Regions from separate parts of the Anaerostipes faecis genome, predicted to be linked through region 1. Evidence: riboswitches for the same ligand, from Rfam matches in the RefSeq annotation. Region 1 holds a riboswitch; the other holds the start of a gene.
What was found. A riboswitch is a leader RNA that binds a small molecule or an ion and turns the genes downstream of it on or off. The one in region 1 is predicted to bind cyclic di-GMP.

Region 1 (11,984 bases):
CCAGCTCTACGGCGGGCAGGAGAAGGACTACGAAGATATTTTGAATGAATCCGGTACAGGACTTGAAAAATTAAAAAAGCTGATGATCGTATCAATAAACAATCCAGGCAATCAGCTGATCATCAAGGCCGCTCCTAATATCATGAAAAATCCGCGCTTCCTCATGAAACAGCTTTTTGACAGTCTGAATGATACGGCACCCCGGCTGATTCTGCCGTTAGTGGAACAAGGAGTCAGGGATGGTTCCATAAAAACAGAATATCCAAAAGAACTTTCAGAAGCCATGCTCATCTTGTTCAATCTCTGGATGAATCCATTTATCATCCAAAATACAGAAGAAGAACTCATTCACAAAATACAGTTTATGAAAGATCTGCTGGAACGGCTCGGAATACCTCTGCTGGATGACGAAGCACTCCTTGTGCTTGAATCTTACCGAAAACAGCTCGAAGAAAAAAGCTGACTCATCCATCCGTCCTCAGACTGGACTCATACAGTCCGGTCTTGGTGACTGGTGAAAACACTAATTTTTTTGTCATTTTACATACCAACCGAATGTATGAAAGGAGTTTTTATGAACGATAAACTATTCACACGGGATTTTTCCCTCGTAGTGATCGGACAGATCATTTCTCTGTTCGGCAATTCCATCCTGAGGTTTGCACTTCCTCTGTACCTTTTGAATGAAACCGGATCTGCATCCCTGTTCGGCGTAGTCACCGCCTGCTCATTTATTCCTATGATCCTTCTGTCACCCGCAGGGGGAATCGTTGCGGACCGGGTCAACAAAAGAAATATCATGGTGATTCTTGATTACGCGACCAGCGCACTGATCCTGCTGTTTACGGCAGCTCTGGGTCATGTTTCCCTGGTACTGCTTCTGATCATCACCCTGATGCTCCTCTACGGCATTCAGGGAGCATACCAGCCGGCAGTCCAGGCAAGCCTTCCTGTTCTTATAAGCCCGGACCGTCTGCTTTCCGGAAATGCAGTCATCAATCAGGTCAATGCTCTGGCCAATCTGATCGGTCCGGTGGCAGGCGGAGCCTTATACGGATTTTACGGAATCTGCCCGATATTATATGTGAGCATCGTCTGCTTTTTATTTTCTGCCACAATGGAACTGTTTATCCATATCCCGTTTAAAAAGCCGAAAAAGGGAACCAGTGTGTTTGCGGTAGTAAAACAGGATCTTTCAGATAGTTTCCGCTTCATCCGTACAGAACAGCCTGTCATAGGGAAAGGAATCCTGATTGTCTGCGCATTTAACTTATTTTTAAGTGCCCTGATCATCGTAGGCCTGCCTGTGATCATCACGCAGTTTCTCCATATGTCCAGCCAGCTTTATGGATATGCTCAGGGAGCCTTAGCCCTCGGAGGCCTTTTGGGCGGCATTCTCACCGGAGTCTTTGCAAAACGGCTGAATATCCAGGGTGTCCATGTTCTGCTTTTGCTCAGCGGAGCAGCCCTCCTCCCGATCGGACTCGTGCTGAATCTGGATATTCTTCCAATGGCAGCCTACATTGTGATCACCCTGTGCAGTTTCTTTATGATGGTCTGCTCCACAATGTTTACCGTACAGATGCTCTCATTTGTACAGATTCTGACACCGCACCATCTGATCGGCAAAGTCATCTCCTGTATTATGGCACTGTCCATGTGTTCCCAGCCTCTGGGGCAGGCCGTATATGGAGTCCTGTTTGACGTTTTAAAGGGCCAGTCTTATTTTGCGGTCTACGGCGCTTGTCTGATCTGCTGTCTGATCTCCTGGAAATCCAGAAAAATATTCCGGACAATTTCCCTGGCAGAACCAGCTGCTGAATAAAAAACTTGATATAATAAGAGGAGGCAGCAACAAAATTGTCTGCTTCCTCTTCCTGATCCGGTGGTCTGTTTACAGAATCACCGGGATTTTTTTATCGATTTCCATTGTGTCTTTTGTTACAAGGCAGTCCAATGCAAGTACCTGTACTCCAGAATCCGCTGCTCTCCTCAGAGTATCCCCAAATGCCCTGTGGGTGCGGTCGTTGGGCCTGAAACAATGCACTCCTTTCATCTGAATGACAAAGATGATATATGCCTCATACCCCTCCTTTGCACAGTGTATGAGCTCCTCTATATGCTTGACTCCCCGTTCCGTAGGGGCATCCGGAAACCATGCTGTTCCATCCTCTTCCAGGGTCACTCCTTTTACTTCGGCAAAGACCTCTCTGGTTTCCGTCATGAGTTCTCCTCCTCTGATAAAGAAATCAAATCTGGAATTTCCATACTTCCTTTCCGCCTTGATCTCTTTTATATAAGGAAAGATTCCTCCCTTTCTCAGCCATTCTTCCACAGCTTTATTAGGAGCCTGTGAATCCATATTGATCATCAGACTTCCTTTGTTCACACCGATCAGTGAATATTTTGTTTTTCGCTTCGGGTCGTTATGCCGCTGAAGATAAACCCTGGCTCCTGGTATCAGCAGTTCCCTGCATCTTCCCGTATTCTTTACGTGTGCCTCTTCCTCCTGTCCTCCGATGAGGACAATGGCTATAAACCGGTTGGGGCGTTTTAAGAATGTACCTGAAATGATATGATCATAATGCATGTTGTTATCTCCTTATCCGCCCATAATGATAACTTTTGGAAGATTTGATGTCAAGGACACAGTGGGCAAGCCCACTTCAACTCCCCAAACCCTCAATCTTTGAGAGCCTTGGCTTTGTGTCACTGCCTTTCGACAGTTTTACCGATGAATATGAAATTGTCCGAGACAAACCACTTTCGTCTACACTTTAATTATTGTCTGCTGTTCTCTCTTATATCAAGGATTAATATCACCTTTTTTCTTTCCAGCATAATCTATACTATAATCCCCCAAGAAAGGAGATATAAGAATGACCACTGCCCTTTCCTTAGAGCAGGTTTCCTACTCTTACCATAATCTGAAGCAAGAAACTACGGCTCTTTCCTCAGTCACTTTTGATGTATTAAGCGGTGAATTCGTTGCGGTAGTAGGCCCGAGCGGATGCGGAAAATCTACTATGCTGCATTTAATTGCAAAGCTTCTTCCCCTGTCCGGCGGCACCATCAAGATCAACGGCACGCCGATCGAGGAGTCCACCGACCATATCGGATATATGCTCCAGAAGGATCAGCTTCTCCCCTGGCGCACTATTTATGAAAATGTTACTCTGGGACTCAAGATACAAAATATCAAAGATCCGGAGGCATTTGATAAAGTTGACCGGCTGTTGGAACTTTACGGACTCAAAGACTTTAAGAATTCTTATCCCAGCCAGCTTTCCGGAGGTATGCGCCAGAGGGCTGCTCTGATCCGTACTCTCGCCCTGTCCCCGGATATACTTCTCCTGGATGAACCATTTTCTGCATTGGACTACCAGACAAGACTCCAGGTATCCGATGATATAGGCACCATCATAAAAGAAAAGAAAAAAACAGCTCTCCTCGTTACCCATGATCTTTCTGAGGCGATCAGTATGGCCGACCGTGTCATTGTGCTGTCCAAACGTCCGGGAACTGTCAAGACCATTGTGCCTATTCACCTTACCTGTGGAAAAAAAACACCGCAGGCTGCAAGAAATGCAGTGGAGTTCAAAGATTATTTTAATCAATTATGGAGGGAAATCAATGACTGATCCAATTTCTAAAGAACAGTCCGAGTATTTAAACCAAATACAACGGAAAAAATATTGGATCCGGGTTGCCCAGGTCCTTCTGCTTCTCCTTCTTTTATTTGCCTGGGAAACTGCGGTTTCAAAGAATATACTGAACGGATTTATTTTCAGCAGTCCAAGCAGGATCATCCGGTGTTTTTACGGCATGGTAATAGACCATTCCATCTTTCTTCATATCGGGGTGACTCTGGCCGAAACGCTCGTAAGCTTTGCGCTGATCACTTTATTTTCAGTGCTGATCGCAACCATATTATGGTGGTTCCCCACGGCTGCCAGGATCATTGACCCATACCTTGTAGTCTTAAACAGTCTCCCGAAATCAGCTCTTGCTCCGATCCTGATCGTCTGGCTCGGAAACAATATGAAAACCATCATTATCACCGCGATCTCCATTGCGGTTTTCGGAAGCATCCTGAATTTATACAGTGGATTTCTCCACGTAGATAAGGAGCGTCTGACTCTCATCCGGACTCTCGGAGGAACCAAAAAAGACTGCCTGACCATGGCAGTCATACCAAGCTGTATTCCGCTGCTTTTGAGCATTATGAACGTAAATATCGGACTTTCTCTTGTAGGTGTGATCATCGGAGAATTTTTGGCCGCGCGCTCCGGCCTTGGATACCTGATCATCTACGGAAGCCAGGTATTTAAAATGGATTGGGTACTAATGTCTATCGTTATCTTATGCATCATCGCTATGCTTCTGTACGCCCTGACCGGATTTATAAAGAAAATGTATCAGAGAAAAATCTGATCCTAAAACAAATGAGACCAAAGGAAATCAAACGATCTTTGCCCGTTGATTTCCGATGATCTCATATCATTATTGTTCATACTCAGTCCTTCCAGATTGTTCACCAATACCTGCTTGTCATAGTCATAGATGATATCTGTTCTTCCGATCTTTTGGCTCACTTCCTTGATCACAGTATGTCGTCCGAATACCTCAAAATATTTTCTGAAAATGAAAGCGTATCTCGCTTCGCAAAGCCGTCCATAGGTTGGATCATCCGCAAAATTCTTGACAAACTTTTTTAAAAGATTCTCATTTCCCATAAATCTTCCGATGATTACCGGATAATCTTCGTCTCTTCCTCTATAAAAATCTTCTAAATTCATATCGATAGCCCCCTTTTTCTGCCTGATCAGTCTTTTATTTTATAAGTATTTCTGTTAAATCTGCTTATCTTCATGATATAATATAATCAGCCAAATTACTAGGAGGAATTTAAAAATGAAAGCAGATCTTCATTCACATACTGTGCTGTCCGACGGCGCTTTAAACGTCGACCAGCTGATCTCCCAGGCGAAACGCGTCGGCCTGGATTATATCGCCGTAACAGACCACAATTCCACCCACTCTATTCCCGCTGTGCTTGCTCTCGGAGAAGAACTTGGGATCAATGTCATCCCCGGAGTCGAGATCAACTCTGTCCACGAGGCTTCAGATACAAAACCTCACCTTCTCTGCTACTATCCCGCCGATGTAAAGAAACTTCAGAGAAAACTTGACCGGTATCTGGAATATCAGCGGCAGACGAAGCTTGCCATGTACGAAAAAATCATGGAAGATTATCCGATCACAAAAGAACAGCTCTTTGAGGCCGCCCGTGAAAGTACCACCCTGTACGAAGTACATATGATGCAGGTCCTGGCTTCTTTGGGATATACAGGAACCCCTATTGGAGAACTCCACAGAGAGCTTTTTTCATCCGGTTCTAAATACAAGCTGCCCCAGAAAGATATGACAACCCATGAAGCAGTAAGTCTGATCCGTTCCTGCGGCGGCATTGTCGTTCTGGCTCATCCGGGAGAATACAAAAATCCCATGCTCATGGAAATGCTCATTGAAGAAAAACTCATTGACGGTATCGAACTGAATCATCCGAGAAATGATGAGCGGACCATGGATCATATCAGATCCCTGGCCAAAGAACATGACTTATTTATGACCGGCGGCACGGATTTCCACGGCATATATACAAAGACACCTTATCCGATCGGTTCTTTCCTTTGCTCGGAAGAAGGACTGGAACGTCTGACAGCAGCGGGCAAGGCTGCCAATGAAGCATACCTTCATTCTTCCTGCCGGAAAGAAACCGAAGAATCTGAAGAAGCAGAAGCAGGTACCCCACAATAGAGGGACCTGCTTTTTTTGTTTTCAAAATATCATTCTTCATTGTCTAATAATTTTTGCAGATCTTCTGCTGAAGCATCCATCTTCACTGAAATCTCTTCCATAGTCAGCCCCGAATTCAGGAATCGGGTGATCACCATCTTCATTGACTCTCCCACCTCGATGAGATGCCCGTCCAGATCATAAAACCTGACGACACGCTGTCCCCAGCCATGCTCAATCACATCCCCCAAACACTCAATATCCGTGAAAGTTTTCAGCCTTTTCAAGAATCCATCAAAATCCTCTTCTTCAAAACAGATTTCAATGTTATTTGTTTTTTTCTGAACTCTCTCTTTTGGAATGTTCACCAGCCAGTCAAAGTTCTGCTGCAGTGAAAGACCGCAGGTGAAGGATATATTGATACCGTAATCCTGATAAAGCTCCAATCCGAATAAATCCTCATAAAACTTTCTGGATTTATTAATATCTGATACGGATAAGACTGTACATATATATTTCATATAAAAACTCCCTTCGTCTTTAAAATACTCCTGGCAACGCTGAGTCCGTTAGCCGATGCCTGCTGAAGGCCTCTTGTAACGGAGGCTCCATCACCGATCGCCCGAAGGCCTTTGATGTTGGTTTCAAACGACTGGTCTGTGACGACTTTATTGGAATAAAATTTTACTTCCACTCCATAGAGCAGCGTTTCATCGCTGGCCATCCCCGGCGTCACCTGATCCAGTGCATAGATCATCTCTTCAATCGCTTTCATGATTCTGTAAGGAAATACCAATGACAGATCCCCGGGCACCGCGTCTTTTAAAGTCGGCGTAATGTTATTTCTGAGAAGGCGTTCCTCCGTCGTCCTGCGTCCTCTGACAAAATCCCCGAACCTCTGGACAAGAATCTTTCCGTCACAGAGCATATTGCTCAGCTGTGCGATGTGTTTCCCGTACTGGATAGGCTCTTTAAACGGCTTCGTGAAATTTTTCGATACAAGAATTGCAAAATTTGTATTCTTCGTCTTATATTTTTCTGCCTTATATGCATGGCCATTTACCACAGCGAGTCCGTCCTCATAATATTCTGTAGCCACTTCCCCTGAAGGATTGGTACAGAACACACGAACCTTGTCGTCAAAGGTCGGCGTATAATATACCAGCTTTGCCTCGTACAGGCTCTTGTTCAGTTCTTCCATGATTTCATCCCGGACTTCCACTCTGACGCCTACATCTACCGTTCCCACCTCAGTCTCAATCTCGTGTTCCCTGCACAGGTTGCTGAGCCATTCAGATCCTTCCCTGCCCACGGCGGCTACAATTTCCTCTGCATAGAAAGTATCTCCTTTATCGGTGACAACACCCTGCACCCGTCCTTCTGCAGTCATGATATTTTCAACCATGGTGTTAAATTCTATCCTGACTCCGGCACCAAGCAGGTGTTCCTGAAGCCTTTGGTATATCTTATACCCCTCTTCCGTGCCCAGATGCCGGATCGGACACTCGATTAATTTCAGATTGGCTTTAATTGCCTTTTTTCTGATCCTGGCAATTTCTTTTTCTTCATTCAGTCCGTACACTTTTGTGTCCGCCCCAAATTTCAAATAGATCTGATCAGATTCTTTCAACAGCTGTTCTGTCTTTTCGTAGCCAAGGATCTGCGGCAGATTTCCGCCCACATCAGGAGACAGGGAAAGCTTTCCGTCAGAAAACGCGCCTGCACCTGCAAATCCGGTAGTAATGGAACATGGCTTACAGCCCACACACACTTTTGTTTTTCTTTTGGGACAGGACCGGTCTTCAATCCTTCTTCCCTTCTCTATCATTAATATCCTTAAATCCGGTTTCTTTTGTGAAAGCTCATACGCGCAGAAAATCCCGGAAGGTCCTGCTCCTATGATAATGACATCAAATGTATAATCCACAATATACACACCCTTTCCTGTATTTTTTCCACTGCTGCTAAACATAAAATACAGACTTATTGTAACATAAGATCAGGATAAATAACAAACAAAGCTGTGTCCCGGATGAAGGGAAACACAGCTTTTCTGCTAAAAATGTCTTTATTATTTTATCAGTCGTCTGGCTTTCAGAGCTTCATAAGGAAGACCATGTTCCAGGCACCTCTGCGCTGTCCCAGTAAGCCTGTCTCCGCTGAAAAGTTTTCTTATCGGATCAAATGCTGCTCTGTAAATAGAATCCGGAATCTCTCCCGTCAGCGTCGGAAGGTTTTCCAGATTATCCAGCTCTTCTTTTGTACTATCATATTCTTCTCAGGCAACCCCAGAAAGCGGTGATGCATGAGGGCCATTGATTGCAAACACTTTTAAATCCTTTAAAGTTTCTATAATTTCCGGGATCATAATCACATCCGTATTGTCATATTTGTTATTACTCCATATTTGCATGTCTTGCAAACAGATCGTCATCTGACTGATTTGTGAGCCTCATCAGATCCATAACCATACAGTCATATGTAATCCAGCTTAACTGCTCGAATCCGGAACCGGCAGCCTGAACAGTTCCCGCTCCTTCATGATTGTCACACTTCTTTGTGACTCCTGGAAGTGTGATCACCGCATCCGCCATAGATCCGATTGTGTTCTCAGGGAACATTGTAATTGTCGCCACCTTTGCACCCTGGCTCTTTGCCTTCTTGGCATTAGACACAAGGCTTGCGGTATTTCCGGAACCGGAGCCGACAATCAGCAGATCTCCTGCCTGAATAGACGGTGTGGTCGGCTCACCGACAAAGAATACGGTATACCCAAGATGCATCAGGCGGTTGGAAAATCCTCTGGCAGCAAATCCGGAGCGTCCCGCACCGCTTACAAAAATTCTTTTTGCCTCTGTGATCAGTTTTTCCACTTCCTCTATCTGTTCATTATCTACTTCTTTTGCGTTGTCGGTTAATTCTCCGAGAATCGCCATCATATTTTTACATTCTGTCATAATCTTTACCTCCAGTCTCAAAGTGTGATTTAAAGCATCGCGTCTTTGATCGCCTTTGCTTCCGCAACCGGATCTTCTGCGTGTCCGATCGCAGATCCTACAATAATAATCTCCGGTTTTAAGGCAACATATTTATCGATGGTCTTGCTGTTGATACCTCCGGCAACAGCGATCTGAGCCTTCTTTGCATGTTCTGTCATGACCTGAAGATCCTGGATCGGCTCTCTGCCTGCTGCCTGCTGGTCAGCCCCTGTATGAACTGCCAGGATGTCAACTCCGATTTCTTCCATCTTCGTGATTCTGGCCGGAAGATCTTCCACACAGATCATATCCACAACGAGTTTTCTGTCATAATCTCTTGCAGCCTTTAAAGCACCTTCAATGGTCAGATTATCAGAAACACCAAGGATTGTCGCATAAGCGGCACCCGCCTCATAGGCATAGCTTGCTTCCAGATATCCGCCGTCCATGATCTTTAAATCGGCCAGGATCTCTTTGTCCGGGAAGAAACGGTGAAATTCACGCACACCCCTCATTCCTTCGTCCATAACAAAAGGAGTTCCCACTTCGATGATGTCAACGTGCTCCGCAACCTTGTCAGCGAAACGAAGTGCATCTACAAGGTTCATCTCATCTAATGCTAACTGTAATTTCATTTTATTTTCCTTCCTTTAATTCGTTGTAATCTTTGACAATCTCATCAAACATTCTGGTTCCCGCTTTAATGCCTGTAAAATGAGTCACTGCATCTTCAATGCCGTTATCAGCCACATACTGAAGCAGTTCAACTGACTGCTCATCTTCTTTGACATCAAACAGGAATGTTGCTGCGATACCTCTCAAGAGAAGTGTATTTTTAAGGTTTCTTTCCTCACATTGTACAGCTGGTCCCACCAGACGGTCATTCGGTGCAAGCTTTCTGATCGGTGCTCTGGAAATACGTGTGATCGTGTCTTTGATGCCAGGAGTACAGAAACGGTTTAATGCGAATGTAATGTAGTCTTCCATTTCCTTCTCGGTAAATCCATGTTTTGCAACCATCAGGGCCGCAACTTCTCTCATGACTTCTCTTGTCATTTCTATATTTTCCGGCACCGCGAAGTAATCCTGGATAATCTCATATCCCATCAGTTTTCCGATATAACCGGACCATGCGTGTCCGCAGTTGATCGTATAAAGTTTTCTCTCCAGGAATTTCTGAAGATTATCGGTATATTCTGCTCCGGTAATCGGAAGTTTCTCAGGGTCTACCAGCTTGTTCACTTCCACTGCCAGCTCGTGATCTTTTCCGATGTCAATTCCGTCTCTGCCGTCTTTGTCGGTACCGAATACCATACGGTCTACTGCCGTATTCGGGAATGCCGCTGCTTTTAAGAAGTCATCCTCAGAAGCAATTCCAGTTCTGACAAGTTCCTTTAAAAGCAGATCTCCGTTGAACAATGCGTTCTCACAGGGGATCACATTGACTCTTTCTTTGCCTGCTCCTAATCTGGCCTTCAGCCCTTTTGCAAGAGTGCCTGCAATTTTAGGGAAATTGTCTGCCAGCACTGCCGTAGTGACTACGTCTGCTTCCACGATCGCTTCCACGACTTTATCTTCTTCTGTAATCGGTGAAAGTGCAGAAACCTTGTCGATTTCTTTTCTCCTGTAATCCTCCTCGATCACATACAAGTAGTAGTTATGGTATTTGTTCAGTTCCGCGTTGACTTTCTCGTTTACGTCCACGAATACGATTTCATATCCTGTATCATGCAATAAATCTGCAATGAATCCGCGGCCGATCTTGCCAGCCCCAAAGTGTACTGCTTTCATTTTCTTCCCTCCGTCAATTCTAGCGGACCACATCTTTAAATACGTTCAGTATTTCTTCTTTGGTCTTTGCATTTCTAAGTTTTTCTACGTTGTCAAGATCTGAGCATGCCACTGCGATATCTCCTAAAATCTCAATATGCTCATTGTTCTTACCTGCAATTCCGATGATGACATTTGCAGTTTTTCCTTCATAGTTTACGCCCTCAGGAACCTGGATAAAAGAAATTCCTGAAGCCATAATCCTTTCTTCGGATTTTACGATGCCGTGCGGAATCGCAATGTGATTGCCGATGTAGGTAGAGACCACTTCTTCCCTCTTCAGCATGTCATCTATATATTCTTCTTTTACATAACCATTGTCTGCAAGGATCTGCCCCGCAGCCCGGATAGCTTCTTCCTTCGTAGCAAAAGCTGCGTTCAATCTGATGTTGTCTTCGTTAAAAATACTCTTCCTATCTGCCATAATGAAACCTCCTAAATTGATTCTCCTATATAATGTCTGAACCTGTGTCCAAAGCATTGCCTGATTTCTTCTTCGTCGCCCTTCTCTATTAACTTCATGACATCCCGGTCTTCGATGATCAATTCAGTAATATAGCGCAGAAACATCTGCTGTACTTCATCCATTTCCGTTGGATAGAAGAAAAATATAATGTTACTGATCGCATCCCCCTCCTGAGGATCTACCATTCGTTTTTCTTTTAAATGGTAAACGAAAAAAAGCGGTTTTTTTATTTTCTCTAAATAACATTCAAAGTAACTGATTTCCGTCGTTGGTATTGTAAAACGGCATTCATTTGCATGCCGGATCACATAATTTTTAATCTCCTGTTCACCGATGAAGATCCCGGCTTCCCAGATCGTATGTTCCAGATTTGAGAATAAGTGGTTTTCATCCTTCAGGTTATTAATTTCATACACATGGAATTCAGTCAATAAGTCTACTGCCCACGTAGTTAATTGTTTTAACTGTTTTAAAGATACGATGCTGTTGCTGCTTTCTAACTCCGCCGCCTTTCTTTCCTGTTCCTCAATCTTCCTTAAAGTCTGATGCTTGTGCCTTCTTATTTTTTCTTTTACAATCTCCAGCTCATTGTCATTCAGGAGCGGAGAAACTTTCAGATACTCCCTGTCTTTTAAATACAGCGGGATGGTTGACAGGATCAAGTCATAATCGTTTAAGTCTTCTTCTCCCAATCCTACCAAAGATACAATCTTTCTTACATAAATCTCGGGTATCTCCCTCTCCAGACGGCTGGCCAGCATCTTGGAAGATCCCATGCCGCTGGAACATACCACCAGCACCCGGAATGTCTTCTTTGTAATGTTGTCCAATGATACCGCAAAATATAATACCAGATACCCTATCTCATCATCCGGAAAATAATCATCCGGGAAGACTTTTCTGACCGTATC
Region 2 (11,984 bases), on a different contig from region 1:
GAGGCCTTCAGGCTTGAGTGCTCTACATCATACAGCTTTCTCTCCTTATATTCCTGTGCCTTTCCATCGTTCCAATTCTGGACCGGTCGGTAGTAGCCCGTGATCCTGCTGTATACTTCCGTCTTCTCTCCGCAGACCGGACAAACATAAACCTCTCCGTTTAAATAGCCGTGGTTGCTGCACACAGAGTAGGTCGGCGAAATCGTATAATATGGAAGACGGTAATTTTCTGCGATCTTTTTCACCAGAGCCGCGGCCGCTTTCCAATCCGGAAGCTTTTCTCCCAGAAAGGTGTGGAAAACTGTCCCTGATGTATATAATGTCTGTAATTCATCCTGAATATCCAGCGCGTCGAAAACATCGTCCGTATATCCCACTGGCAGATGGGAACTGTTTGTGTAGAACGGTGTTCCTCCTTCTTCTGAAGCTGTGATGATGTCCGGGAACTCTGCCACGTCATGCTTCGCCAGACGGTATGTAGTGGACTCGGCCGGAGTCGCTTCAAGATTATAGAGATCGCCGTATTCTTCCTGGTAATCTGACAGACGGTTTCTCATATGATTCAATACTTCCCTCGCGAATTCCTGCGCCTTTTCTTCGGTCAGATCCGCTTTGATCCAGTCTGCATTGAGACCCGCTTCATTCATTCCTATCAGCCCGATGGTAGAAAAGTGATTATTAAAGGAATCCAAATAACGTTTCGTATAAGGATACAGCCCTTCATCGAATAGTTTGGTGATGATGGTCCTTTTGATCTTTAAAGATCTTGCTGCCACATCCATCAAATGATCCAGCCTGTGATAGAATTCTTTTTCATCTTTAGAAAGATAGGCGATTTTAGGCAGATTGACCGTAACTACTCCTACGGAGCCGGTACTCTCCCCGCTTCCGAAAAATCCCCCTGCTTTTTTGCGCAGTTCTCTTAAATCCAGGCGCAGACGGCAGCACATGCTGCGCACATCACTCGGCTCCATTTCACTGTTGATATAATTAGAAAAATACGGGGTGCCGTATTTAGCGGTCATCTCAAACAGCAGCCGGTTATTTTCAGTGTCAGACCAGTCAAAGTCTTTTGTAATAGAATATGTAGGGATCGGATACTGGAAGCCCCGTCCTTCGGCATCCCCTTCGATCATAACTTCGATAAATGCCTTGTTCACCATGTCCATCTCTTTTTTACAGTCTTTATAACAGAAATCCATCTCTTTTCCGCCCACGATGGCAGGGAGCTCAGCCAGATCATCCGGAACAGTCCAGTCCAGAGTAATGTTAGAAAAAGGTGCCTGGGTTCCCCAGCGGCTCGGAATATTGACGCCGAAAATAAAGGACTGCACACACTTTTTAACTTCATAGTAAGACAGATTGTCTGCCTTCACAAATGGAGCCAGATAGGTATCAAAAGAGGAGAACGCCTGGGCGCCGGCCCACTCATTCTGCATGATTCCAAGGAAATTGACCATCTGATTGCACAGTGTGGACAAATGCTTTGCCGGTGCGGAGGTAATCTTACCTCGCACGCCTCCCAGACCTTCCTGGATCAGCTGCTTTAAAGACCAGCCCGCACAGTAACCGGTCAGCATGGAAAGATCATGGATATGGATGTCCGCATTCCTGTGGGCATCGGCAATCTCATCGTCATAGATCTCGGAGAGCCAGTAATTGGCCGTGATAGCCCCGCTGTTGCTTAAAATCAGTCCTCCGACGGAATATGTCACGGTAGAGTTTTCTTTTACCCTCCAGTCACTGGCTTTCACATAACTGTCCACCAGCTCCTTATAGTCCAGGATCGTAGACTTCATATTCCGGATCTTTTCTCTCTGTTTTCTGTATAAAATATAGCCTTTTGAGCTTTTCCGGAAAGCTTCCGTTGGTATCCAGTTTTACCAGATATCCAAGCTCCCTGATCTCTCCGATCAGTTCCAAAAGCCCGTCGTGGATCAGCGGTTCTCCTCCGGAAATGCAGACTCCGTCCAGGACTCCTTTCCGCTTCTTTAAAAAAGCAAGCAGGCCGCTGTGTGAAAGCCCCTGCTCTTTCTCTGACACTGAGATCAGCTCCGCATTGTGGCAGAACGGACACAAAAAATTACACCTGCCGGTAAATACCGTGCAGGCGACTTTCCCCGGATAATCCAGGAGTGTTGACTTTTGCAGTCCCATAATCTTCATCTAATCCGCTTCCTTTTCTTCATTCATATAACGTATGTTAATGAGTGTCAGTCCTTTTGCCGGGGCATTTGGACCTGCCTTTCCTCTTTTCGGATGCAGGAAAAGCTCCCGGACCCACTCCGGTTCTCTTTTGCCCCTTCCAATGGAGATCAGAGTTCCGGCCATCATCCTCACCATATTATATAAAAATCCGTTTCCCGTAACTCTCATTGTAATATACCGGCTGTTCTGCCTCACCTCACACTCATAAATCGTGCGCACAGTAGTCTTTGTAGGACTTCCTGTAGTGGAGAAGCTTAAAAAGTCATGCTCACCTAAAAAATAGCGGGCGGCTGTACGCATACGCTCCACATCCAAAGGTACATAAACAAAATGATGATGCCTCGCCGTGACCGGATTGTCAAACTCTGAATTGTAAATGGTATACTCATAAGTTTTTCTCGTATCCTGATACCTGGGATGAAAATCGTCCCTCACTTCTTTGGAAGACTGTATGACAATATCATCCGGCAGCCTCTGGTTCAGAGCCCTGGCGATCCTCTCACCCGGAATCTCCGTCTCCGTGTCAAATACTGCCACATTCCCAAAGGCATGAACCCCGGAGTCGGTGCGGCTGGCACCGATCACCGTGATCTCTTCTCCTAAAAGACTGCCAAGTTTCTCATTGAGAACCCCTTCTATGGTCGTATCCTTTGGCTGTATCTGCCAGCCGCAGTAATTTGTCCCTTCATATGCCACTTCTAATTTTATCCGTTTCATAGATCACCTCACGCCTATCTGCCAATCGGACAGAAAAATCCCAGGTAAATCATCAATGCCAAAAATAAAGCCAGGAACAGATAAGCCAGCAGGTCCCTTCTGCAGTATTTGAGAGGCTTCATCTTCGTCCGCCCTTCTCCGCCGTGGTAGCACCTGGACTCCATGGCCAGGGCCAGGTCATTGGCTCTCCTCACGGCCGCCACAAACAGCGGCACTACGATCGGCACCATACTCTTCATCCGGTGCAGAAAACTTCCGTTTTTAAAATCCACTCCTCTTGCGGTCTGAGCCTTCATGATCTTGTCCAGCTCCTCTGTGAGGATCGGGATAAACCTTAGGGCAATAGACATCATCATCGCAATCTCATGCACAGGAATTTTGATCAGTTTCAAAAAGCCCAGCGACTTTTCAAGCCCGTCTGTGAGCTCATTGGGTGTGGTCGTAAAGGTCATAAGGGAAGTGCCCAATACAAGCATCACCAGCCTTGTGCCCAGATAAACGGCTGTGACGACTCCTTCTTTGGTGATCCTGATGACACCAAAATGTACGATCGCTTCGCCCGGTATAAAGAAAATATTGATGACAACGGAAAAAAGCAAAATAACGCCAACGGCTTTCAGACCCCTGACAATAAAAGAGAGGGGTACGGTGGAAAGCCCGATCATCAAAGCCAAAAACAGCAGAGAAGCCGCATAAGTCAGCGAAGACTTTGAAAAAAACAAGGTTATGACAAAAATCAATGTCCCCGCCAGCTTCACCCGTGGGTCCAGCCGGTGAAGAATAGAGTCTGATCTGTAATATTGTCCTATGGTGATGTCTTTAATCATATGTTTGTTCCTTCTTTAATGTTTTTAAGATTGCCCTCTTGGCATCTTCAAGGGTCAGGATCTCTCCCTCGACAGGAAATCCCTTTTCTTTCAGATCGTTGGCCAGATGTCTGAAAAATGGTACGGACAGCCCCATCTGCTCCAGTTCTTCCTGATGAGAGAACACTTCTTCCTTATCCCCGTCAAATTCAAGGCGCCCACGGTTCATGACGATCATCCTGTCTACATAGGATGCGATATCTTCCATGCTGTGGGACACAAGTATGATTGTGATCCCCTGTTCCTGATTGAGACACTTCAGAAGTTCCAACAGCTGTACCCTTCCCTCAGGGTCCAGACCGGCGGTCGGTTCATCCAGGATAAAATATTCAGGCTTCATTGCCAGAATGCCTGCGATGGCCACTCTGCGCTTCTGTCCTCCGGACAGTTCAAATGGCGACTTTCCGAACAGTTCCTCAGAGATCCCCACGTCTTTGAGTGCCTCCTTCGCAGCTTCTTCGGCTTCTTCTTTGGAGGCCCCAAAGTTCAAAGGACCGAAACAGACATCCTCCAGTATGGTCGTCTCAAACAGCTGGTGTTCCGGATACTGAAAGCAGAGGCCAACCTTTCCCCGAAGACTCTTGATATTATAATCCTCGGCATGGATATTCTTTCCCTCAAAATATACCCGTCCTTTTGTAGGTTCCATGAGCCCGTTCAGATGCTGGATCAGCGTAGACTTACCCGATCCCGTGTGTCCGATGATGCCGATAAACTCTCCCTCTCCGATCTCTAAATCTACATCGATCAGCGCGGGCTTTTTTATATCCGAATTATCTTCATATATATAACTTACTTTCTCTAAACTAATTGACATAACTCTTCCACCAGTTCTTCCCTTGTCGTTACCGCATCGGAAAGCCTGATTCCCTCCTTTTTAAGCTCATAGGCAAGCTCTGCGGCAAATGGCACCTCAAGCCCGTACCCTTTCAGCTCCTCTACATGTGCAAAGACTTCCTTTGGCTTTCCGCTCATCACGACCTTTCCCTGATCCATGACAAACACTCTGTCAGCCAGCAGTACTTCTTCCATATCATGTGTGATCAGAATGATCGTGATCTCTTTTTCCCTGTTCAGCTCCCCTGCAAGAGACAGAACATCCTGTCGTCCCCTGGGGTCCAGCATCGCAGTGGGCTCGTCCAAAATTATACATTCGGGTTCCATGGCCATGATCCCTGCAATGGCCACGCGCTGTTTCTGCCCGCCGGATAAATGATTGGGGCTTGCGCTGCGGTAAGCAGTCATCCCGACGCCCTCCAATGCCCCTGCCACGCGGCTCCAGATGTCTTTTGTGGGCACGCCGATATTTTCCGGGCCAAAGGCTACATCTTCTTCCACCACAGAACCGACAATCTGGTTGTCCGGGTTTTGAAATACAATGCCTGCACTTTGACGGATCTTCAGGAGCTTTTCATGGTCTCTTGTATCCATACTCTTTAAATAGACAGAACCGGATGTGGGCTGGAGCAGTCCGTTGATATGTTTTGCCAGGGAAGATTTGCCGGAGCCGTTGTGTCCCAGAATGGCAATGAACTCCCCCCTTTCCACCGACATATCCACACCATTTACGGCATTGACGGTCTGATTTTCCTCTTCCTTTTCCCCGTAAGTTATATATTGATGAATTAAATCTTTGATCTGTAATATTGACATTGGTTTCTCCTTTGACATATGCTCCATTATATCAATAAAATGGGCTGGAAACAATAGGTATTCATTGACATTACTGCGGGTAAATCCCGTGACGCAAAGCCAAGGGCCTAAACCATGAGATGGTATGACAGCCGGCTGCTCCATTTTACCTATCGGACATCATTTATATTTGATCTGACTGTCCTGTCAATGGATCTTACACTGCACTCTTTTCGTGCAGTTTACCTTACATTGTATACTTTATAGATAAAATAGACTCCGGCAGTATTCTGCCGGAGTTTTTTTCGTTTACATACTGTATATTTAGTTTTATATCATGAAAGGGGGAATCATTATGAGGCGATACAAAAGGCACACCATCCTGCTGGCGGCAACGCTTCTGGCATTTATTTTAGCAATGCTCGGCAATTTAAGCTATGCAGCCGATGAAACAAAAGACAATAAAGAGGCCGTTCAAGCCTCTTCTGCATCAGAGACACAGAGTAAAATCACAGAGACGGCATCTTCAGACACACAGTCACAGACAGAAGTCCCAGCCACCGGACGCTAACTCTGCTGTTCCTGCATCCGGCAACACTGCCGCTGACAGTTCGACGGAATCAAAAAAGAAAAAATCTGTTTCCAATGAAAATTCAGGTATACTGATCGAAGACTCTAATCTGTATGCCCAGGGTACGTCTATTCTAATAAAGAAGGACACCGGCGGAAAAAATAAAGCCGTGGAATCCAATGTCAGCATTGTCATCCAGAATGTACAGGTATCTTCCGTGTACGGGGGCGGTTATGCCATTGCTTCCAAAGGCAATGCAAGTGCTAATGTATCCGGTTCCATTTCCTGTACGCTGGAAAACGTCGATGTAAGTGAAGTCTATGCAGGCGGCTCTGTCGCTCTGAAAATCATAAATTCTGTCTCCCCGGTAGCCGAACAATGGGGCAATCTTGTGGCTGCCGCCTTTAAACGGCGGAGGTTCCGCTAACGGTTCCGGCTCTATTGCCATTGAGAAGCCTTCCGGGATGCCTGGCATCACCGTGGAGAATTATGAAGCCGACGCTCTTCTCACTGAGGAGGATGCACAGAAAATTGCAGCCGGAAGCACTATTGAGATTGCTTTAAAATCAGAGCCGGTATCTGCTCCTCCGAAACAAGCACAGAACCTTCTGAATAAGGAGATGGAACGTACTATTCTTCTGGATATTAATCTGTTAAAGATGACAGACGGCGTACCAGAAAGAATCCCTACCGTGGATTCTCCACTCACACTCACCTTTGATGTGCCGGAAAAATACCGCAATGAGACGCGGGAATTCTTTGTGATCCGTCTTCACGAACAGGCTGACGGAACATACTCTGCATCCACTTTAAAAGACTTAAACCCTGAGCCTGATAAAGTTACAATTGAAACTGACCGGTTTTCCGTATATTCTCTGGTCTACAAGAATGCACAAGATTCCTCACCCTCAACAACAGAACACAATACTGAAATTTCTTCCACTGAGAAAAATAAGACCACTTCCAAACAGAAACAGACATCCATAGGCAGGCGAAATACCTCCTCCCGCCACACAAGCTCTAAGAAAGGTACGAAAGCTTCAACGCACAACAGCACTGTATCCTATAAAGATACAGCGTCCACCGGAGATCAGAAGTATGATATCTCATCCTTGTTGATCCTCCTTTCAGGAAGCCTTATCTGTGCGGGCATGCTGCTCACAAGACATTTAAGAAGATGATCTTAGGCTCCTTATACTACAAAGAAGTCCAGGATTTTTCCTGGACTTCTTTATGATTACTGTCATATAGATTGTTTTATCCAATGATATACTCATCTATTTCTTCTAGAAATTTCCCGTAATCACTTTTCTCCGGTTCAATCTGAAGTTCTAATGGATGGGAAATATTTAAGCTGAAAATTCCTAAGATCGATTTTGCATTAATCACATATCTGTCTGACTTTAAATCTACACTTCCATCATATCTGCCGGCAGCTGCGGCAAACGTTTTTACATCCTCTACAGTATCTAATTGAATCGTTTTTTTAACCATAATTTTACTCCCTTTATTTTCTCAGTTCGCCTATTGTTTCTTTTAAACTCTTTAAATCTTGATCTAAGCTCTGATACATTTCTACATAATATGGATACAGCCTGTCATAAGCTTCTTCCCATTCTTTCACCGGCTGAATTATTTCTTTTACTTTTACGATTTTTTCGGCTGCCTTTGTAAGGTCCGGAAATACTCCAACTTTTCGTCCAACAATGAATGCGTCTCCCACCGGAACATCCCCTGATTTTTCGTCTAATAAATATACAGGAATATGAAGCATGGATGCCTTTATCTGAGCCCATGTACGGCTTTTTGCTCCGCCACCGCAAATTCGTAAACAATCAACGGCCGCCCCTGATTTTTTTACTGTTTCAAATACATGGCGAACAGCGTATGCTGTACCTTCAAATACAGAACGTGTCAAATCTGCTCTGGTCATATCCATTCCCATTCCGATAAACATACCTCTTGCATATTCATTCCACAACGGCGCTCTTTCTCCTAGCAAATATGGGAAGAATATCACACCATTTGATCCTGGTTCTGACTCCAATGCCAACTCATTTAAGTATGAATAAATATTTTTATTGTTTGCTTCGGCGTATGCTCTTTCTTCTGCTGCAAAAGTGTCAATAAACCATTTTAACGCCGCTCCACTTGTCTGAATTGGTGCATCAAATACCCATGGCATTCCATCAACTGCACAAGGTCTCGTAACAACCGGTACATCCGGCGCACTCTTAACATCACTTCCAATGAAAACGAGAGATGTTGTTCCAGATGACTCCCCACATTCCCCAAGACGACTGATTCCTGTTGCATGCATAGATGCCATAGCATCACTACATCCTGCAATGACTGGAACCCCTTCCTTTAATCCAGTTTCTTTGGCTGCTTCCTCTGTGACAAATCCGATAATTTCATCTACTAACTTTAATTCAGGAAGCATTGCTTCCAAATCAACACCAATGACATCTCCTATCTCCTTTGACCACTCCATTTTACTGATATCGAGACATTGCGTTCTTGTTGCCTGGTCAATATCAGATGTCATTTTTCCAGTCAGTTTATAGTTAATATAAGAACTTGCCTGTAAAAAATATTTTGTCTTTGCAAAAAGTTCCGGCTCATGGTTTTTAAACCATAAAATTTTGTTCGGAAGAAAGGCCACCGCCGGCTGTCCCCCTACAATACGGACAAATTTATCACTTCCTATGGTATCAACTATGTAATGCAATTCTTCTGCTGAGCGATTGTCCTGATACGTTAAAGCATTTCTGAGCGGTGTTCCATTTTCATCCAATGGAAGCATTGTAACTGTATGTGAACTAATGGAAATTCCTCTGATTTTCTTTATAACCTCAGATCCTGCCTGTTCTCCCAGACTTTTGAATATAGCAACTGTATTGCTCCACCACTCGTTTGCATCTTGTTCCTGCATGTCCGGACCAGGTACCAGAAATTTACTTGGTCTGCCTGCCTCTGCAACAACATCTCCATCTTCACTAAGTATAATCGCTTTCATATTTGTTGTTCCGCAATCCATACCTAATAAATAATTATCCGCTTTTTTCATTCCGCTTCCTCCAATGGTATTTAAGACTTTATATTGATTAACGTAAGAATAACAAATTTATTCTTCACACTCAAAAGGTCTTTTTCCTCATTTAAACGGAAATATTTCAGATACCATTTGCCGCAATATAACGGCAATAACGTGTTTGTTTTCTTCTGTTTTTATTCATTATACTAGAGTTGTAAGAAGGTATAACAAATAAAGAAGGGAGACTTACTTATGAAAATGAAAGCAGCATTAATGTATGGACCAAGCGATATTCGCGTTGAGGAAACAGACAAACCTATTTGTCCTGAAGATGGTCTGATTTTAAAGGTCATGTCCGTAGGTTTATGCGGATCCGATATCCGAAACTTAACAACTGATTCCAGAAAAGGAAACTACCCTTTTATCTATGGACACGAAATTGTAGGTTTTGTTGATGAAATCGGGGAAGAGGAAAAAAAATATAAAGTAGGCGACCGCCTGTTTTTATTCCCGGGAACCTATTGTATGGAATGTGATGAATGCATCAGCGGTCACAGTGAAAATTGTTCAAACACCGAGGTTGCAAAACTTGCAGGTACCGGAGGATTTGCCCAGTATGTTTCTGTATCCGGCGAAAAGATCCGAAGAGGAGGTATTTATGAGATTCCCGATGACGTATCTTTTGATGCCGCAAGTCTCGGAGAACCTTTAACTTCCGTATTTGCATGTCTGGAAAATGTAAAGGTTGAATATCCTGACACCTTAGTCATCATCGGTGCCGGTCCTATTGGATGTTTCATGGCGCAGTTAGCTAAAATCCGCGGTGCACAGAAAGTTATTATGATTGATTTAAATGATACCCGTCTGGAAATGGCCAAAGGCTTTGGAGTGGACATCACAATCAATAGTTCAAAAGAAGATCCCATTGAAGCAGTTCAAAAGCTTACAGGTGGAAAAGGAGCCGATAAAGTAATTTCCGCCACACCTGCAAACGCAACACAAACACAGAGTATCCATATGGTACGAAAAGGCGGTTTGGCTGTTTTCTTTGGCGGCGTTCCAAAAGGCTCTATGACCGAATTAGATTGTAATTTGATCCATTATAACAATATCTGGATTAAAGGTCACTTTGGCGCTTCCTACAGCCAGTCAAAACGCGCATTCCAACTTGCAATTTCTTCATCATTTCCAACAGAGAAATTTATTACACACATCCTTCCATTAGATAAGATCAATGAAGGAATTCAACTTACGCGTACGGGTGAAGCAATTAAAGTGGTTCTTCATCCATTTGACAACTAACATCGTATTGGTGATGCTCTTTTTTTGCTCTTCAGACAGAACAAAGTTGTCAAGCCCCTCCTTCAAGAGGGGCTTGACAACTTTGAGCGCCAAATGCGATTTGACGAAGTCAAATGTTTTCCTTTCGCATTTTGTGTGCATCCTCGCGGAGCGTTTTTATGGCGGGCACCATAATAGAAGGTGTCGTCCCTTATAGTTTTTCTCCGATGTCGGAGATTATTCTCCTTGAGAATCTAGTGCCTGTGCATTCGTTGTTGGTGTCTTGACACAAGCGATGATACCAACGACTACCAGTCCAATTGCTGAAACAATAAAACGGTTGGAAATATCATTTCCCATTACATTTGCCATTGCATTTACTACGTATGCTGAGATAAAGTTACCAATATTATAGGTTGCAGATACGATAGCGATTGCAAGAGAAGCCTGTGCCGCCGGAACCATATTTGCCGCAAATGTTACTGCACCTGGATTCCTGATTGCAAAACCAAAACCTACAACTAATGCTCCTATACAGATGACATAGAAATTTGTAGACACACCAACCATTGCGGTACCTACCGCCATCAAAAGAATCGCTGCACCAATAGTAAATTTCCTGAACTTTTTAACAGTTGTTCCTAACAAGAGGCCTCCTACGATACCTACAACTTGCATAATAGAAGCAACCGTACCAGCTGTACTTGCATCCCCAATTCCTTTTCGGTCGATGTACATAGCAATATTTGTATTAAATGTTGCAACAAAAATACCTGTGATTAAACATAAGACACCAAAATACACCATTTCATTTGAAATCCTGCTGTTTTCACCTTTTACAACTGCCGGTATTGTTTCTCCCTTAGGTACTGTAAACAGAATGATCAATACGATAGGTATCGTAATCAAAAATACGAGGTATCCTCGTTCCCATCCAGCCATAGCTGTTAATAAACCAGAACCTTTTGCGATAATAGTTCCGCCGATACTTACAAAAATTGATTGTAATCCCATGACTCTTGATTTTTCAAGTCCTGTAAAGTAGTCAGAAATCAACGATGAGCTTGTTACAACAACAAAAGATAAACCTACCCCGATTACAATACTTGCTACATAAAGCATCCATAATTGCGTATTTAATACTTGTGGTATCAAGGCTCCCACGAGCATAAGAATTGTACCAATTACTGCAATATTTCTTTTGGTGATCTTCGGTTCCAACATTGGTTCTATGAACATTGCCGGTAAAGTTGTCAAATTAATCAGGGTCAAAACAATCTGAATTGCTGAATCACCTGCCCCTGGAAAGAATCTTCCAACCTCCGCTAAAATCGGCGCCAATGCACTATTACACGCCATAGTCAACGACATCACCAACAATCCGGCAGCAATGAATTTTTTATTTTTTGTGTTTTCCATTTTATACTCCTCCTCTTATCTTTTCCAGATGTATTTTCGTTCTTCTCCATTTAAGTAAGCTAATACTTCCTGAGACATCATTTCACCAGACCATCCGTCCACATCTGTTGTTAACCCTGCCATATGTGGTGTACATACAACATTTCTCATCTGTAATAACGGATGGTTTGCCGGAACCGGTTCCTCCCAGTACACATCAATCGCCGCACCTGCAATGTCTCCGTTTTGAAGTGCTTCTACAAGGTCTTTCTGG

Region 2: linked by a shared signal. The riboswitch ahead of QGT46_RS03580 (hypothetical protein) and the one ahead of sfsA (DNA/RNA nuclease SfsA) in region 1 are both predicted to bind cyclic di-GMP.

Annotation. Positions count from the first base shown of each region.
Region 1 is NZ_CAJSYK010000010.1:41,790-53,773, reverse strand. Features, by position in the region: gene QGT46_RS08535 (TetR/AcrR family transcriptional regulator) at 1-463, shown strand, start outside; gene QGT46_RS08530 (MFS transporter) at 575-1,825, shown strand; gene sfsA (DNA/RNA nuclease SfsA) at 1,895-2,590, opposite strand; cyclic di-GMP riboswitch class I at 2,689-2,743, opposite strand; gene QGT46_RS08520 (ABC transporter ATP-binding protein) at 2,880-3,641, shown strand; gene QGT46_RS08515 (ABC transporter permease) at 3,634-4,434, shown strand; gene QGT46_RS08510 (hypothetical protein) at 4,437-4,799, opposite strand; gene QGT46_RS08505 (PHP domain-containing protein) at 4,915-5,820, shown strand; gene QGT46_RS08500 (VOC family protein) at 5,850-6,320, opposite strand; gene QGT46_RS08495 (NAD(P)/FAD-dependent oxidoreductase) at 6,317-7,771, opposite strand; gene hxlB (6-phospho-3-hexuloisomerase) at 8,196-8,756, opposite strand; gene hxlA (3-hexulose-6-phosphate synthase) at 8,786-9,412, opposite strand; gene QGT46_RS08480 (3-hydroxyacyl-CoA dehydrogenase NAD-binding domain-containing protein) at 9,414-10,568, opposite strand; gene QGT46_RS08475 (PTS sugar transporter subunit IIA) at 10,588-11,031, opposite strand; gene QGT46_RS08470 (BglG family transcription antiterminator) at 11,043-11,984, opposite strand, start outside.
Region 2 is NZ_CAJSYK010000003.1:65,895-77,878, forward strand. Features, by position in the region: gene QGT46_RS03550 (ribonucleoside triphosphate reductase) at 1-1,799, opposite strand, end outside; gene QGT46_RS03555 (radical SAM protein) at 1,774-2,166, opposite strand; gene truA (tRNA pseudouridine(38-40) synthase TruA) at 2,167-2,925, opposite strand; gene QGT46_RS03565 (energy-coupling factor transporter transmembrane component T family protein) at 2,940-3,752, opposite strand; gene QGT46_RS03570 (energy-coupling factor transporter ATPase) at 3,745-4,608, opposite strand; gene QGT46_RS03575 (energy-coupling factor transporter ATPase) at 4,593-5,444, opposite strand; cyclic di-GMP riboswitch class I at 5,513-5,587, shown strand; gene QGT46_RS03580 (hypothetical protein) at 5,779-5,994, shown strand; gene QGT46_RS03585 (hypothetical protein) at 6,164-6,421, shown strand; gene QGT46_RS03590 (hypothetical protein) at 6,384-7,175, shown strand; gene QGT46_RS03595 (HPr family phosphocarrier protein) at 7,252-7,488, opposite strand; gene QGT46_RS03600 (xylulokinase) at 7,502-9,064, opposite strand; gene QGT46_RS17195 (zinc-binding dehydrogenase) at 9,284-10,333, shown strand; gene QGT46_RS03610 (MFS transporter) at 10,550-11,731, opposite strand; gene QGT46_RS03615 (2-hydroxyacid dehydrogenase) at 11,747-11,984, opposite strand, start outside.